DNA from 2 places in the Ruegeria sp. CDSC042 genome. Region 2 is predicted to be linked to the other one. Evidence: riboswitches for the same ligand, from Rfam matches in the RefSeq annotation. Region 2 holds a riboswitch; the other holds the start of a gene.
What was found. A riboswitch is a leader RNA that binds a small molecule or an ion and turns the genes downstream of it on or off. The one in region 2 is predicted to bind cobalamin.
Positions count from the first base shown of each region.

Region 1: it holds a riboswitch for cobalamin, as region 2 does, so the genes downstream of both, AC2FHX_RS15575 (hypothetical protein) here and AC2FHX_RS00270 (CbtB domain-containing protein) in region 2, are expected to answer to the same signal.

Region 1 is NZ_JBXWOF010000008.1:48,333-56,009, reverse strand. Features, by position in the region: gene AC2FHX_RS15610 (DUF1013 domain-containing protein) at 1-135, opposite strand, end outside; gene AC2FHX_RS15605 (ribonuclease T2 family protein) at 266-895, shown strand; gene AC2FHX_RS15600 (hypothetical protein) at 1,096-1,476, shown strand; gene recR (recombination mediator RecR) at 1,669-2,262, opposite strand; gene AC2FHX_RS15590 (YbaB/EbfC family nucleoid-associated protein) at 2,327-2,671, opposite strand; gene AC2FHX_RS15585 (DNA polymerase III subunit gamma/tau) at 2,827-4,578, opposite strand; gene AC2FHX_RS15580 (protein-tyrosine phosphatase family protein) at 4,735-5,235, shown strand; gene AC2FHX_RS15575 (hypothetical protein) at 5,237-5,641, opposite strand; cobalamin riboswitch at 5,725-5,944, opposite strand; gene AC2FHX_RS15570 (alpha/beta hydrolase family protein) at 6,084-6,941, shown strand; gene rsgA (ribosome small subunit-dependent GTPase A) at 6,963-7,677, opposite strand, start outside.
Region 2 is NZ_JBXWOF010000001.1:53,490-61,166, reverse strand. Features, by position in the region: gene cbiE (precorrin-6y C5,15-methyltransferase (decarboxylating) subunit CbiE) at 1-857, shown strand, start outside; gene AC2FHX_RS00295 (cobalamin biosynthesis protein) at 854-1,222, shown strand; gene cobM (precorrin-4 C(11)-methyltransferase) at 1,219-2,013, shown strand; gene AC2FHX_RS00285 (cobyrinic acid a,c-diamide synthase CobB) at 2,000-3,322, shown strand; gene cobA (uroporphyrinogen-III C-methyltransferase) at 3,319-4,047, shown strand; gene cobF (precorrin-6A synthase (deacetylating)) at 4,040-4,783, shown strand; cobalamin riboswitch at 4,827-5,035, shown strand; gene AC2FHX_RS00270 (CbtB domain-containing protein) at 5,073-5,243, shown strand; gene AC2FHX_RS00265 (CbtA family protein) at 5,248-5,946, shown strand; gene AC2FHX_RS00260 (hypothetical protein) at 6,013-6,507, shown strand; gene AC2FHX_RS00255 (DUF1636 family protein) at 6,504-6,917, opposite strand; gene AC2FHX_RS00250 (DUF302 domain-containing protein) at 6,986-7,444, shown strand; gene AC2FHX_RS00245 (thiamine pyrophosphate-binding protein) at 7,522-7,677, shown strand, end outside.

The DNA.
Region 1 (7,677 bases), on a different contig from region 2:
GGCCACATCGCCATCGGCGATGCCCTGCACTTCCAACTCGTGCATTCCTACGAAATCCGCGATCTGCTTGAAGCTGATCGTTGTGTTGTCTACTAGCCATACGGCTGTTGCCTTGGCCATAAGCGGTTTTGCCATCAGCCCGTCTCCTATGCATACATCTTTCCCGTCGCCGGAATTCGGCGGCCCCGTGATCTTGGGGCAGGTTTCCGTTGTCGGGGAACTTGGGCTGTATATAGTCGCGGCAGGGCAAGAAGGGAAGAGGCGAATGCGCTGGCTGGTTCTATGGGTTTTTAGTGCAATGACGGCGCTGGCCGAGGGTGAAAAGTCGGGCGCGTTCGACTACTATGTCCTGGCACTTAGCTGGTCGCCGAACTGGTGCGCGCGCGAAGGCGACGCGCGTGGGTCCGATCAATGCGATGTGCGGCATGATCACGGCTGGATTCTACACGGGCTTTGGCCGCAATTCCATCAGGGCTGGCCATCTTATTGCCGCACGGCCGAGGCCTCGCCGACGCGGACTATGACCCGTGAAATGGAAGATATTCAAGGCAGTTCCGGCCTTGCCTGGCATCAATGGAAGAAGCACGGCACCTGCTCGGGCCTAAGCGCTTCGGACTATTACACCTTGTCGCGGCAGGCCTATGGGTCGGTCGAGCGTCCAAAGGTGTTCCGCCAGTTGGACACATCTGTAAAACTGCCCGCATCTGTCGTGGAAGAAGCGTTTCTAAAGGTCAATCCGGGGCTGGAGCGCGACATGATCACCGTCACCTGCAAACAAGGCTATATCGAAGAGGTGCGCCTGTGCCTGTCCCGCGATCTTGAACCGGTGCCTTGTGGCCGGGATGTGATCAAGGACTGCGCGGCCAAAGACGCGCTTTTTGATCCGATTCGTTAGAGGGTCCGGATGGCAGTCGCGGTACCAAAGCTGCACGTCTTGAAAACAGGGTCACGTCCAGCGTGTCATAACCGCTGAGCACCGCCGAAGGGCCCAGATGCACAGTCCGGGTCAGGTACATGTTGTCGAGCGTGGGGACCATTTTGAGGTTCCTGACGTTGAGATCGCCCTAGTCGTTACGTTCCTGCAAATTGCGGCGGTTGAAGGTCCAAATTCATGAAAATGTTGCTGACTATTTTTCTGAGCTTAGTTGCCTACGCGACTACGGCAAAGCTGTTGTTTGGAAGCTCACTCCAGCCAATTGCCCTGATAACGCTCTGGAACGACAGGCTTGGCGCACCGTTTTGGCCGATATTGCTGTAGTTCGGTACCGCGACGAGCTATTTGGTTGCCGCCTTCTTAGCAAAGAAGGGCTTGAAGGAACTTCTCTCGGTTCCGATTTTTTGGCCTTGTCGATGAGTTTTTCTACGGTGTTTGTTGCAACATATGCTGAGTTGTTGCGCGCAATAGCCACCAGAAGCTTTAATGCAGATGTGGAAATTCAGAACTCATTCTACCAATCACTTAAACATGCGCTCTAAGAGGGGCAGTTCTTTTTGCACGGCGCGGCTCTTAAAGATTGCGTTCCATTTGCGTGGAGCTATAGGCGAGTGTCGTATTTTCAATTGCCTAACAACGTTGCAGTGAATGTCCTTCCATCGGAATGGTTGGTAAGCTGCAATATCATCGGAGATTGAGTTTCGAACTCCTTTTGAAGCGCGTCATGGGCTACACTACAACTCCTTCCGCGCCCTAAGCGCCGCTGTGATCGTCCCGTCATCCAAATAGTCCAGCTCGCCGCCAATCGGCACACCCTGCGCCAGCGAGGTCAGGCGCACCTGCCCGTCCAGTTGATCGGCTATATAGTGCGCGGTGGTCTGGCCATCGACAGTGGCGTTCAGCGCCAGAATGACTTCGGTGATCCCCTCGGCTGTGACCCGATCCTTGAGGCGAGGAATGCGCAGCTCATCCGGGCCGACTCCATCTAATGCTGACAAGGTGCCACCCAGAACATGATAGCGGCCTTTGAAAACTGCGGCGCGTTCCATCGCCCAAAGGTCGGCGACGTCTTCGACGACGCACAGCTCTCCGGTCGCGCGGACTTCGCTATCGCAGATGTCGCAGATATCCGAAGTGCCTACATTGCCGCAATTCAGGCACTCACGGGCAGTGATGGCAACCTGTTGCATCGCGTCCGCAAGCGGTGTCAGCAGAAGGGCGCGTTTGCGGATCAAATGCAGCACTGCGCGACGGGCCGAACGTGGGCCGAGGCCCGGCAGTTTGGCCATCAGGTCGATCAGATTGTCGATATCGCTGTTCGAACTCACTGCGCTTGCTCCTGCATAAGGGCCGGGCAGTTGGGCCCGGCCGGTATTTCGTCAGGAGTGCCTATCAGAACGGCAGCTTGATGTCTGCGGGCAGGCCCATGCCTTCGGTCAGCTTAGCCATCTCAGCCTGCGACCGTTCTGCGGCCTTGGCCTGAGCATCTTTGACGGCGGCCAGGATCAGATCTTCGACCACTTCCTTGTCGTCGCCGTTAAAGATTGATGGGTCGATATCGAGACCTTTCAGCTCTCCCTTGGCCGTGGCTGTTGCCTTGACCAGCCCTGCACCGGATTCGCCGACAACCATGATGGTATTCAGCTCTTCCTGCATATCCGTCATCTTGGTCTGTAGATCCTGCGCGGATTTCATCATCTTGGCCATGTCACCCAGGCCGCCGAGTCCTTTGAGCATCGGTATTCTCCTAATATTCGGTTTGACGCCTAAATACGGGCGCGGTCGGCGCGGCACAAGGGCCGAGCTGGCTCCCGCCCGTCGTCAAGGCCTTTGGCCAGACCTTTCCTCCCGTTGGGCCCGGGAGGTTTCCAGTTGGGTCAGATGGGACGGTTTCAGTCTTCCTCGAACGGGTCCCATTCGTCTTCGACCTCGGGCAGCGCCTCGGTTTCCACTTTGGCGGCACGTTCTTCCGGTGTTTCAATCCGCTTGATGCGTGCCTTCGGAAATTGCATGAGCACCGCCTGAACCAACGGGTGTTTCTCAGCCTCTGCTTTCAACGCCAGCTCGGCGGCGTCTCGAATCTCGGCGATGGTCGCAACCTCACCATCGGCCACAATCGACACAGCCCAGCGGTTGCCAGTCCATCGTTGCAGCGACGAACCCAGTCTCGCTGCCAGATCTGTGGGTGCGTTCTGTGTCGGGGTGAATTCGATCCGCCCCGGTTGGTAAGAAACCAGCCGCACCCCGTTTTCGACCTCGACCAGAAGTTTCACATCCCGATTGGTGCGGATCAATTCAACCACGTGGTCAAAACTCGGATACCGTGCCAGCGCCGATTGGATATCATGGGCCAGAGCCGCCGAAGGCGCGCCGGCGGGGCTGCTAGTTGCGGACACGTAAGAAGATGATGCCGCTGGTACCGGAGCCTGAGAGGGCACGGCCATACCACCGCCCGGACCACCATTCGGAGGCGGTGGCGGGTTGTCCTGCAGGCGCTTGATCAGCTCTTCGGGGCTGGGCAAGTCGGCAACATGGGTCAGGCGGATAACGGCCATTTCAGCAGCCATCATGGCATTTGGCGCGGCCGATACCTCTTCCAGCGCTTTCAGCAACATCTGCCACATCCGGGTCAAAACGCGCATTGGCAGGGCCTCGGCCATTTGCTGACCACGGGCACGTTCATCAGGGGAAACCGTCGGGTCCTCGGCTGCGTCTGGCGTGATCTTCACAACCGAAACCCAGTGCGTGATTTCGGCCAGGTCACGCAGCACGGATAGCGGATCGGCCCCTTCGGCATATTGCCCGCCCAATTCAGTCAGCGCGCTTGCTGCATCCCCTCGCAGGATCATTTCCATCAAGTCCAATACCCGGCCCCGGTCGGCCAGACCCAGCATCGCGCGCACCTGATCGGCGCTGGTTTCACCGGCCCCATGGCTGATTGCCTGATCCAGCAGCGAAGTTGCGTCGCGCGCCGACCCTTCGGCCGCGCGGGTGATCAGCGCCAGGGCATCCTCCGCGATCTGTGCCTTCTCAGCCGCTGCGATCTTATTGAGCAGGCCAATCATGTCCTCGGGTTCGATCCGGCGCAGGTCAAATCGTTGGCACCGCGACAGAACAGTCACCGGGACTTTGCGGATTTCGGTCGTGGCAAAGATGAACTTCACATGCGCAGGAGGTTCTTCCAACGTCTTGAGCAGCGCGTTGAATGCGCTGGTCGAAAGCATGTGAACCTCGTCGATGATGTAGATCTTATAGCGCGCACTGGCGGCGCGGTATCGGACCGAGTCGATGATTTCGCGGATATCATTCACGCCGGTTCGGCTGGCGGCGTCCATTTCCATCACATCGACGTGGCGGCCTTCCATGATGGCGACGCAATGTTCGCACTGGCCGCAGGGTTCGGTCGTGGGCTTGCCTTCGCCATCGGGGCCAATGCAATTCATGCCCTTGGCGATGATCCGGGCCGTGGTTGTCTTACCCGTACCGCGGATGCCGGTCATGATGAAGGCTTGTGCAATCCGGTCGGCCTCGAACGCGTTTTTCAGCGTGCGCACCATTGCGTCCTGACCGACGAGGTCAGCAAAAGTTTCCGGGCGGTATTTTCGCGCGAGAACCTGATAGGCGGGGCTGGGCGTGTCGGTCATGTCTGCTCTGTTGGATTCGTGTCAGGTTTGCAGCGTAGAGACCCCCGCCGCCCGCGTCCACCGCGCGCGAAAAGGAATTTCGTTTTGGCAAGTTGCATCAGAGCCGGTAAATCATGAGGGGCTTCAGCCCCATGTGGTGATGCAGGAAAAGGAGCTGTGTTGGAGAGTTTTGTAATTCACCCTCTTGGATTGGGCAAAGGGCAGATCGCTCTGTGCCCACTGCCGGGTGTCACGGGCGATTATGCTGGGGATTTCGCAGTAATCCGGGATTGGGCGCCGGACCTGGTCATCTCGATGACGACCTCGGATGAGTTCCAGCATTCCGGCGGGCTGTCATTCGAGGCGGACCTGCAGTGCGAACGGATTGCCTGGGTTCACCTTCCAATCCGCGATTTCGGCGTCCCCACGCCTGAAGTTGAGGCGCTTTGGCCGCAAGCCAGTGAGGCGGCCCAACATGTCCTTGCCAGAGGTGGCAAGGTGCTGGTGCATTGCCGCGGTGGGTGCGGTCGCTCGGGGATGGTTGTGATGCGGCTAATGGTGGAATGCGGCGAAGCGCCTGGCCAAGCGCTTCGGCGGTTGCGTGCGGTGCGGCCCTGCGCGGTGGAAACCGACGCGCAAAAGGACTGGGCCGGGTTGCCGGCCCGAACCCTTCCCTGAATCAGGCAGACACTTGATACGGAATACTGTCGCTGCGCGGCGGCAGGATCGATACGTCGAGCATCGCACAGGGTGGTTCTGACAGAAAACCAGCGGATTTCTGGATGAACTCCGGCCCGAACATCATGTCGCCATAGGCGTCCAGCTTTTCTGTCGGCGTGTCTGTGCTGGTGCCGCAATAGACCCTGATTTGTTCTGATTGGGCCCGAAAACGGGCCGTGCAGCCTTCGGTGCAATGGGTCAGATCGCTGGTACCTTCGACCTCGAATGTTTTGGATGTCGCAGGCCTTGCCGTCGCCATCGCCTCGGCCATGGCGCGTGCCATTCGGGCAAGGGCGGGGCAGGGTTTCCCGGTCCTCTGACAGACGGTTGCGGTGAATTCGTGTGTTTTTGTCTTCCAGATCATAATGCGCCCTCCGCGCGCAGGACGAAGGGTGAGGATCAGGTTTGACAGCGCGCTGACGACCTGCCCGGACACCCCGCCCGAGTTTCGGTTTCGATACGATGGCAGGTCTCCTGACTTGCGGGTCGTCGCTTTGCCGACCTTCCCAGCCCTGGGGCCAGTGGTATTTCGGCATTGCTCACCGCTTACAGTTGCGGGGGCAGTCGCGGAGTTGGCCCTTTCCGGCATCGCCGGGGCAGACCGCACCGTGTTCCCTTTTCATCCCGCCCCAATTCCGGGGCAAGAACCATCACCACATCGCTAGCGGCTATGCAGACCCCGAGTCAAGCCACCTGTTGGGGTTCAAACCGGACGTTTGGTCATCTTGATGAAATCTTGACTCTGGTGGCCGAAATCGGGCCGATTGTTGAGTGAACCGAGTAGTTCAGAATTTGTCGGAAGCGCCATGCTTGATACCACGCCCTGCGTCCAGACTAAGGACTTTGATTTTGCCTCAGGCTCTGCCAGCCTGTCGGCGCGGCTGTATCTGCCTGAAACCGAGCCGAAGGTCGCCGTGGTGATTCACAGCGCAACTGCAGTGCCGCGCGAATATTACCAGCATTTTGCCCGTTGGCTGGCCGCCGAACAGGGTATTGCCTGTTTGACCTATGACTACAGCGATTTCGGGCATTCGCTGCGCGACAAACTCAAAACTTCCGAGGTGACCATGGCGGATTGGGCCTTGGTCGACATGCCCGCCGCACGGGCTGAGATGCGCAGGCGGTTCCCGGACGCTTTGCAGTGGAGCATCGGTCATTCCCTTGGCGGCTTGCTGGGGCCGGTGCAGCCAGACATTGATCAGATCGACCGGATGATCTGTGTATGTTCGGGGCTGGTTACTCTGTCCGACCATCCCTGGCCCTATCGCGGGCTGGCGTGGATGTTCTGGCATGTGCATGGGCGTCTGGCAGTGAATGCGCTGGGCTATCTGCCGGGCAAAGCGGTGGGGATCGGTGCCGATTTGCCTGGTCCGGTCTATTGGCAATGGCGTAGCTGGTGCACGGCGCCGCAGAATTATGTGCCGCAGATCGGTGACGCTCTGCCCGAAGCGAGATGGGCGCAATCGAATACGCCGGTGGACCTGTTCACCTTCGAGGACGACCAGATGGTGCCGCCAGACGCTGTCTGGCGGCTTGCCGATCTGTATGGACCAAAGGCGCGGCGGCATCTGCTGTCTCCGAAAGAGATCGGAGTGCCCGAGATCGGTCATATCGGTGCCTTTGCCCGCAGAAATCAGGCGCTTTGGCCCCGGTTGATTGCCTGAAGACGCGCTTTTCCGTCCCCGTTAGGGTCTGTTGCGAGACTTTTTATCATGCATGACAGACCGCACCAATTTACCAAAGGCTTTGTCGCGCGCCCGGGATTGCGCAAGGGTTTCAGAGTTCCTCTGATCCTCGCGCCGCAGCTTGTTCCAGCGTACCAGCCGGTCCGGCGAGAGCAGGCCATCGGCAATCGCCTCTTGCACAGCACAACCGGGTTCGGCCTGGTGCTGGCAATCTGAGAACCGGCACGTTGCAGCCAATTCCAGAAGGTCTGAGAAAACCTCATCCACGCCGTCTTGGGCATCCATCAAACGCAGGGCGCGCATTCCTGGCGTATCAATCAGCCACCCCCCGTTTCGCATCGGGTGAAGCGCACGATGGGTCGTGGTGTGGCGACCCCGTGCGTCATCCTCGCGGATCCCCGCCGTTGTCCCGGCCTGACCAGTCATGGCGTTCGCCAATGTGGTTTTGCCGACACCGGATGAGCCGACCAAAGCAGCAGTTTGCCCGGCAGGGCACCAGGACAGGATCGGATCAATCTCTGACGCCTCCAGCGCGTTGACGGTTAGAACGGTCAGAAACCGAGCCAGCGAACTGGCCTGACTGGCATAGCTCTCTGGGTCAGGGCAGCTGTCGGCCTTGGTCAGGACAACAACCGGATAGCACCCGGCCTGATGCGCCAGCGCCAGATAACGCTCTAGCCGTGCCAGATTGAAATCGGCATTGCAGGAACTGACG
Region 2 (7,677 bases):
TGGGTTGGCCGCTGGAAAGCACGCAGACATTTGGTCTGCATGCAGCCCCGCTGACCCGCCTGCGCCCCCATCTGGCCCCCGGCCTGCGCGCGATTCTGCTATTGCGCGATGGCAAGGCCGTGACCGAGCTGGCCACCTATCTGACCGACACTGGTTTTGCCGACACACATCTGCACGTGATGGAGGCCTTGGGTGGCCCGCGCGAACGGGCGCGCAGTGTCTCGCTGACCGAGGCGCTGCTGGGTGGGTTCGATCACCCGGTCTGCGTCGGGCTCGAGGTTGCTGGCGGCGGGCAGGCCTTTCCGCGCGCCTCTGGCAAACCGGATGAGATTTTTGAGACCGACGGCCAGATCACCAAACGCCCTATCCGTGCGCTGACCCTTTCGGCGCTGGCCCCGCAGCGGGACGAGCATCTGTGGGACATTGGCGGCGGCACCGGGTCAATCAGCATCGAATGGCTGATGTGTGATCCAACGCTCAGCGCCACAACGATCGAACCCCGCGAAGACCGCGCCGAGCGCATTCGCCGAAATGCCGACGCGCTGGGTCAAGACCGGCTGCAGGTGGTGCACGGCACCGCCCCGGATGCGCTGAACGGCCTGCCCCTACCCGATGTCGTGTTCATTGGCGGCGGGCTGAGCAGTGAGCTGTTGCAATGGCTGCATACAACCCTGCCCTCCGGCACGCGGCTGGTGGCCAACGCGGTGACGCTGGAGAGCGAAGCGCTGCTGGCGCAATGGCAGGATATGCTGGGCGGTGAGCTGCTGCGGATCGAATTGGCACAGGCTTCGGCCCTGGGGCCACGGCGCGGTTGGAAATCGGCCTATCCGGTGGTGCAATGGAGCGTCACGTTATGATCGTCGCAGGCATCGGATTTTCCTCGACCGCTACGCTGGACAGCCTGCGCGCCGCCTATGATCAGGCGAGTGCCGGCCACGCTGTGGACGCGCTGGCCACAGTTGCCGACAAGGAAGGCCACGCCGCGCTGACAGATTTCGCCTCGGCCATTGCCCTGCCATTGCATTTCATTGCCCCCGCCGATCTGGCCGGGCAGCGCACCCTCACCTGCTCGACCCGCAGCCGCGCCACATATGGCACCGGCAGCGTGGCCGAAGCATCCGCCCTTGCCGCCGCCGGACCTGGTGCGCGGCTGATCTCACCCAGACAGATTTCAGGCGACCGGCTGGCCACCTGCGCCATCGCCATCGGAGGACAGACATGACCGTTCATTTCATTGGCGCCGGACCGGGCGCCGCCGACCTGCTGACCCTGCGCGGTCGCGATATCATCGCCGCCTGCCCGGTCTGCCTGTATGCTGGTTCGCTGGTGCCCGAGGAAATTCTGAGCCATTGCCCCGAGGACGCAAAGATCGTGAACACGGCGGCGATGGATCTGGACCAGATCATGGCCGAAATCGCAACCGCACATCAGGCCGGTCTGGATGTTGCGCGACTGCATTCCGGCGACCTGTCGGTCTGGTCCGCGATGGGCGAGCAGATCCGCCGCCTGAAAGAGCTGGGCATCCCGGTCAGCGTGACCCCTGGCGTGCCGTCTTTTGCCGCTGCGGCCGCATCACTGGGCACGGAACTGACCCTGCCCGGACTTGCGCAATCAGTGGTCCTGACCCGGACACCGGGACGCGCATCGTCGATGCCCGAGGGCGAGACGTTGGCGAATTTTGCCCGTACCGGGGCGACGCTGGCCATCCACCTGTCGATCGGCAATCTAGACACTGTGATCGCCGATCTGACCCCGGCCTATGGCGCCGAATGCCCGGTGGCCGTGGTCTATCGTGCCAGCTGGCCCGACGAACAGATCATCCGTGCGACGCTGGCGACGCTGAAAGACGCGCTGGACGAGAGCATCTCACGCACAGCGCTGATCATGGTGGGTCCAGCACTGGCTGGTGAAGGGTTTGACGAAAGCTGCCTGTATTCTAAGGATTACGACCGCCGGTATCGCCCGCAAAGCGCGGACAGCCCTTGGTCAACCTGGAGCCATGGTGATGACTAACCCTCCGGGTATTCTGATTTCGGCACCGTCTTCGGGGACTGGCAAGACCACCGTGATGCTGGGCCTGCTGCGTGCGCTGGCCGAGGATGGCCTGACCGTCCAACCATTCAAAAGCGGCCCTGACTATATCGACCCGGCCTTTCACCGGGCGGCGGCTGGGCGCGCCTCGTTCAATCTGGACAGCTGGGCGATGGGCGATCCTCTGCTGAACGCAATATCGGCACAGGCTGACGGCGCGGATATCGTCGTAGCCGAAGGATCGATGGGTCTGTTCGACGGTGTCGCCAAACCCGGTGAGATTGGCCATGGATCTAGCGCGGAAACTGCGCAGCGTATGGGCTGGCCTGTGGTGTTGGTTCTGGATGTCGGCGGTCAGGCGCAATCAGCTGCAGCCACGGCGCTGGGGTTTCGGATGTACAACCCCGACCTGCCCTTTGCCGGGGTAATTTTGAACCGCTGCGCCAGCCCGCGTCACGAGCGTCTGACCCGGTTGGGTATGGAACGTGCAGGCCTGCCGGTTCTGGGCGTTCTGCCACGACGCGGAGACCTGACACTTCCCGAGCGGCACTTAGGTTTGATCCAGGCGGTGGAACATCCCGATCTGGAAAGCGCCATTGTCGGCTATGCTGCGTTCCTGCGTGAACATGTCGATCTGGAGGCGATCAAGCGGGCGGCTTCCTCAAGCCCAGATAGGCCATCGTCAGCCGTGCTGCCGCGCCCTCCGGCGCAGCGGATCGCACTGGCCCGGGATGCTGCGTTTTCGTTCACCTATCCGCATTTGCTGGAAGGCTGGCGCGCGGCGGGTGCAGAAATCCTACCGTTTTCACCACTGGCGAATGAAGCCCCTGCCCCGGATGCCGATCTGGTCTGGCTGCCGGGTGGGTATCCCGAGTTGCACGCAGGCACATTGGCCGCTGCCAACACCTTCCAGACTGGGCTGCGCAAACATGCCGAGACAAGACCTGTGCACGGCGAATGCGGGGGCTACATGGCGCTGGGTCAGGCGTTGATCGACAAAGACGGAGTCCAGCACGAAATGGCGGGCCTTCTGGGCCTTGTGACCTCCTATGAAAAGCGCAAGTTCAACCTGGGTTATCGCAAGGCAGAATTACTGGCCTCGATGGCCGGATTTGCCGAAGGCACAGCGCTACGCGGGCATGAGTTCCACTATTCCTCGATCATCGAACAGCCTGACGCGCCGCTGGCACGCGTGTTCGACGCCGAAGGCGCGGAAGGCCCGCAAACCGGATCGGTGCGAGGCAATGTCACTGGGACATTCTTTCATCTGATCGCCGAGGCCTCGGCATGAGTGGTTTTGTGTCCTTCATCGGTTCAGGCCCCGGCGACCCGGAATTGCTGACGCTGAAGGCGGTAGACAGGTTGCAGAAAGCTGATGCGGTGCTGTTTGACGACCTCAGCAGCGGCCCGATCCTGAGCCATGCCCGCGAGGATGCTGACCTGGTTGGTGTCGGCAAACGCGCCGGGCGCCCCTCGCCCAAGCAGGATCACGTCAGCCGCTTGTTGGTCGAATATGCACAAACCGGTCAGCATGTTGTGCGGTTGAAATCCGGTGATGGCGGCATGTTCGGCCGGCTTGAAGAAGAACTGGTGGCCCTGCAAGAGGCCGGGATCGACTATGAAATCATCCCCGGCATCCCCTCGGCGGTAGCGGCGGCGGCAGCGGCAGGCATTCCGCTGACCCGGCGACTGACCGCGCGGCGCGTGCAATTCGTCACCGGCCACGATGTCAGTGGCAAACTGCCCGAAGATCTGAACCTGGCAGCACTGGCTGATCCACAGGCTACGACCGTCGTATTTATGGGCAAGCGCACCTTTCCCCTTTTGGTTGGCGCCCTGCATTCGCACGGCCTACCGCTGGACACGCCTGCATTGATGGCCGAATCCGTCTCGACCCCCGAACAAAAGCTGCAACGCTCGACCATCGGTGCCTTGTCGCAGCAGTTGGAAACCGAGATCGGCACCGCCCCGGCCCTGATCCTGTATGGACCTCTGGCAGAGTTCGAAAATGATTGACCTGACGCTGATCGGTATTGGCACCGGCAACCCGGATCATGTGACATTTCAAGGGGCGCAGGCGATCCGTTCGGCGGACCTGGTCCTGATCCCCCGCAAGGGCGAAAACAAGGCCGATCTGGCAGGGCTGCGCGAGCAGATCATCGCTCAGGTCGCGGATACTCCTCCGCAAATCGCGTATTTCGACATTCCCAAACGCCGTGCCGATGATGGCTATTTACGCGGAGTGGACGAATGGCACGACGCGATTGCATTGCGCTGGCAGGAGGCCATCGCAGCCCACCCGAAGGCCCGTCATGTGGCGCTGCTGATCTGGGGGGATCCGTCGCTGTATGACAGTTCGCTGCGAATCGCGGCACGTTTGACCCCTCAGCCAGAAACACGCGTGATTCCCGGCATCACAGCGCTGCAAGCGCTGACGGCGGCCCATGCGATTCCGATCAACGAACTGGGCGCGCCCTATATCGTCACAACTGGTCGTCGCATCCGGGACGAAGGATGGCCGGAAACCGCAGAAAACGTGGCGGTGATGCTGGATGGTGAATGTTCATTCCAAAACCTGGACATGGAAGACTTGGACATTTGGTGGGGCGCATATGTCGGCATGAAAGAGGAAATCCTGATCAAAGGCCCTTTGGCCGAGGTTGCGCAGCAGATTCTGGACCGCCGCGCCCATGCCCGTGCCGACCATGGTTGGATCATGGATATTTATTTGCTGAAAAAGCGCATAATCTGACACAATACGTCGCAAATGATGATTGCACCGCCACAGCTATAGCGGCTAAATGGGGGTGTCTGGTCCTGCCGGAGAAATCCGGATGCTAAGAGGGAATTTGGTGCGACTGCCTCGGTGGTCAACTCCAAAGCCGCCCCCGCGACTGTAAGCGGAGAGCCCCTGTTCAACCAGCCACTCCCGGTTCTCCGGGGGGAAGGCGAACAGAGGCATCGACCCGCAAGCCAGGAGACCTGCCAGGCGCAAAAACGAAACACCGGCCGTCGGGTGCGGCGGCAGAGGAGAATACAAAATGGCAACACAAACGAAAACAGCATCCGCCGCGCGTACAGGCTTTGTTCCGGTCATGTTTGCAGTGGTTCTGGGTCTGGGCCTCATTACGCTGACCGGTCACGTTCAGGCAGCGGCCCTGCATGATGCAGCGCATGACGTGCGTCACGCGACCGGCTTCCCCTGCCACTAAGACCGTGTTCAGTCGTATATTGACCAGCGCGTTGTTCGCTGGTGCTGCAGCGGGGCTGATTGCCGCCTTGCTGCAGTTGGTATTTGTGCAACCAGTATTGTTGCATGCCGAGCTTTATGAATCCGGAGAGCTGGTGCATTTCGGGGCCGAGACCGTATCGGCTCATCCCGAGCTGCCGCGCATGTTCTCTGAACTGACGCGTGATGCGCTGAGTGTCATCTTTACCATGCTGACCTATACCGGCTATGCGCTGGTGATGGTTGCGCTGATGTCGGTAGCCGAAGGTCAAGGGCATCAGATTGATGGCCGGACCGGCGTTCTTTGGGGGTTGGCCGGATTTATCGCTTTCCACCTTGCACCAGGTTTCACCCTTGCGCCCGAAGTGCCGGGTGTCGCGGCAGCCGATGTCTATGCGCGTCAGGTCTGGTGGTTCGCAACAGTTGCAGCAGCCCTTGTCGCCATGTGGTTGATCGCCTTTGGAGGTAACCTGATCAGCTATGTGATCGCCGCGGTACTTCTGTTGGTGCCACATCTTATCGGTGCACCCGAGCCCGATGTTTTCACCGGCCCTGTGCCGACTGAAATTGGAGCGTTGTTCGCGGCACGAGCTTTTGGAATCGGTCTGGTTGCATGGGTTCTGGTTGGCGCGTTCGCTGGCTATTTCTGGCAGAAAGAAGCGCAACATTCCGAAGCAACGGCCTGATCGCACTTAGATTGAACGCGCCGGGTGTAAACTTGGCGCGTTTCCCTATGTTTTCAAGGAAATACAATGACCCGTTCACTTGCTCTATTCGTGATCGGTTTGGTCTTTGGCGGCGGTGCAGGATTTGTAATTGCTGCTGCAAATGGCGTCACATTTGATGGCCACGACCATTCTGATCCGTCTCTTCACGGAGCCTCACACACTGAGACCATGGCCCACGATCATTCCACGGCCCTGAACCTACCGGCAGGCACAGATGCACCTACACTGGACATCGCACTGACACAGGATCCTATGTCTGGCTGGAACCTGCATGTCATGCCAAAAAACTTTACCTTCGCACCGCAGAACGCATCGACCGCAGACATGGCGGGCGAAGGGCACGCGCATGTTTACATCAACGGAGAAAAGCTCGCCCGGCTTTACGGCAGTTGGATGCACATTGATCAGTTGCCCAAAGGCGAGGTCGAGGTTTCGGTTTCGCTGAATTCCAACAGCCATAGCCCGCTTTCGGTAGATAACGTGCCGGTTCGTGCTGCGGTTACGGTTCAGGTCGATTAAAGCGCCGGGATACGCGCACGCAAACACATCCGAAGCCGCCCGCAGGGTCGGGCGTCTTCGATCCAACCCTGGGGGCTGTTCAGGTAAGTACGGCAAGTTTCAGCGATATCCGCAGCATCCGCCACCACATCGACACCCGAAAACACATAAGATGCGCGCCCCAGCGACTGTATAGCCAGCGTCGTGGGTTCCGCGCAGCTGCTGAAACAGGCGTGTTCGCTCAATTCGACCTGATCCGTCAATCCAGCCCTTTTCAGTGCGTCCTTCACAGCCTGCACCTCGGCCGCCCGATCGCGTGCGGTGCCACAGGTTTTGCAGATCATCAGGCGCATCCGATCCAGACCTTTCCCTTCGTCCTGCGCCCGTTTCTGCGGCTTTAAGCGGCGCGGCGCAATCCCGAATGCGCACAAGATTGTGAGTGCGACGTCCCCGCATTTCTGGCAGGATTCCTGCAGACACCTTAAAAGGAGGCCTCTGGATGAAACTGCTTTGGACTGTCTTCGCCCTGCTGGCTCTGCCCGCCTGGGCCGACGAACCGCTCTCGGGATGGGCCGTGTATCCAACGGGCAAAAGCTATGATGAATTGGTCTCGGACACCAAATCGGCGGTTAAGGCAAACGGTCTGATCGTTGTCACGCAGGCCGGCCCCACCAAAGCCGCCGCCGCGCGGGGGATTACAATCCCAGGCAATCTGGTGATCGGCGCCTTCAACAATGACTATGCGGTGCGCGTGCTGGAAACCTCGGTGCGCGCAATGATCGAAGCACCGATCCGGTTTTACGTGACTGAAAACGAGGACGGCACCGCCACCCTGTCCTATAAAACGCCCAGCTTTGTATTCGCGCCCTATATCTATGAGGGAAGAGACCCCCTGAGGGACATTGCCCAGGAATTGGATGACACCTTTCAGATCGTGGCCGAAGCCGCTGTCAAATAGTCACACTGGCGTGATGCGCCTTGCGTCCGGGTCTGTCCTCCGCAATCTGCGTTGAAACAGTTTTCGGAGCTTTACTGATGCAGGACTCGTCGCCCCGCGCTGCGGACATTCTGGCCCAACGGCTTTATGAGGCTGGCTGCCGCCACGCTTTTGGCATGCCAGGTGGCGAGGTGCTGACCCTAGTGGATGCGTTGGAAAAGGCTGGAATAACCTTTCACCTGACCAAACACGAG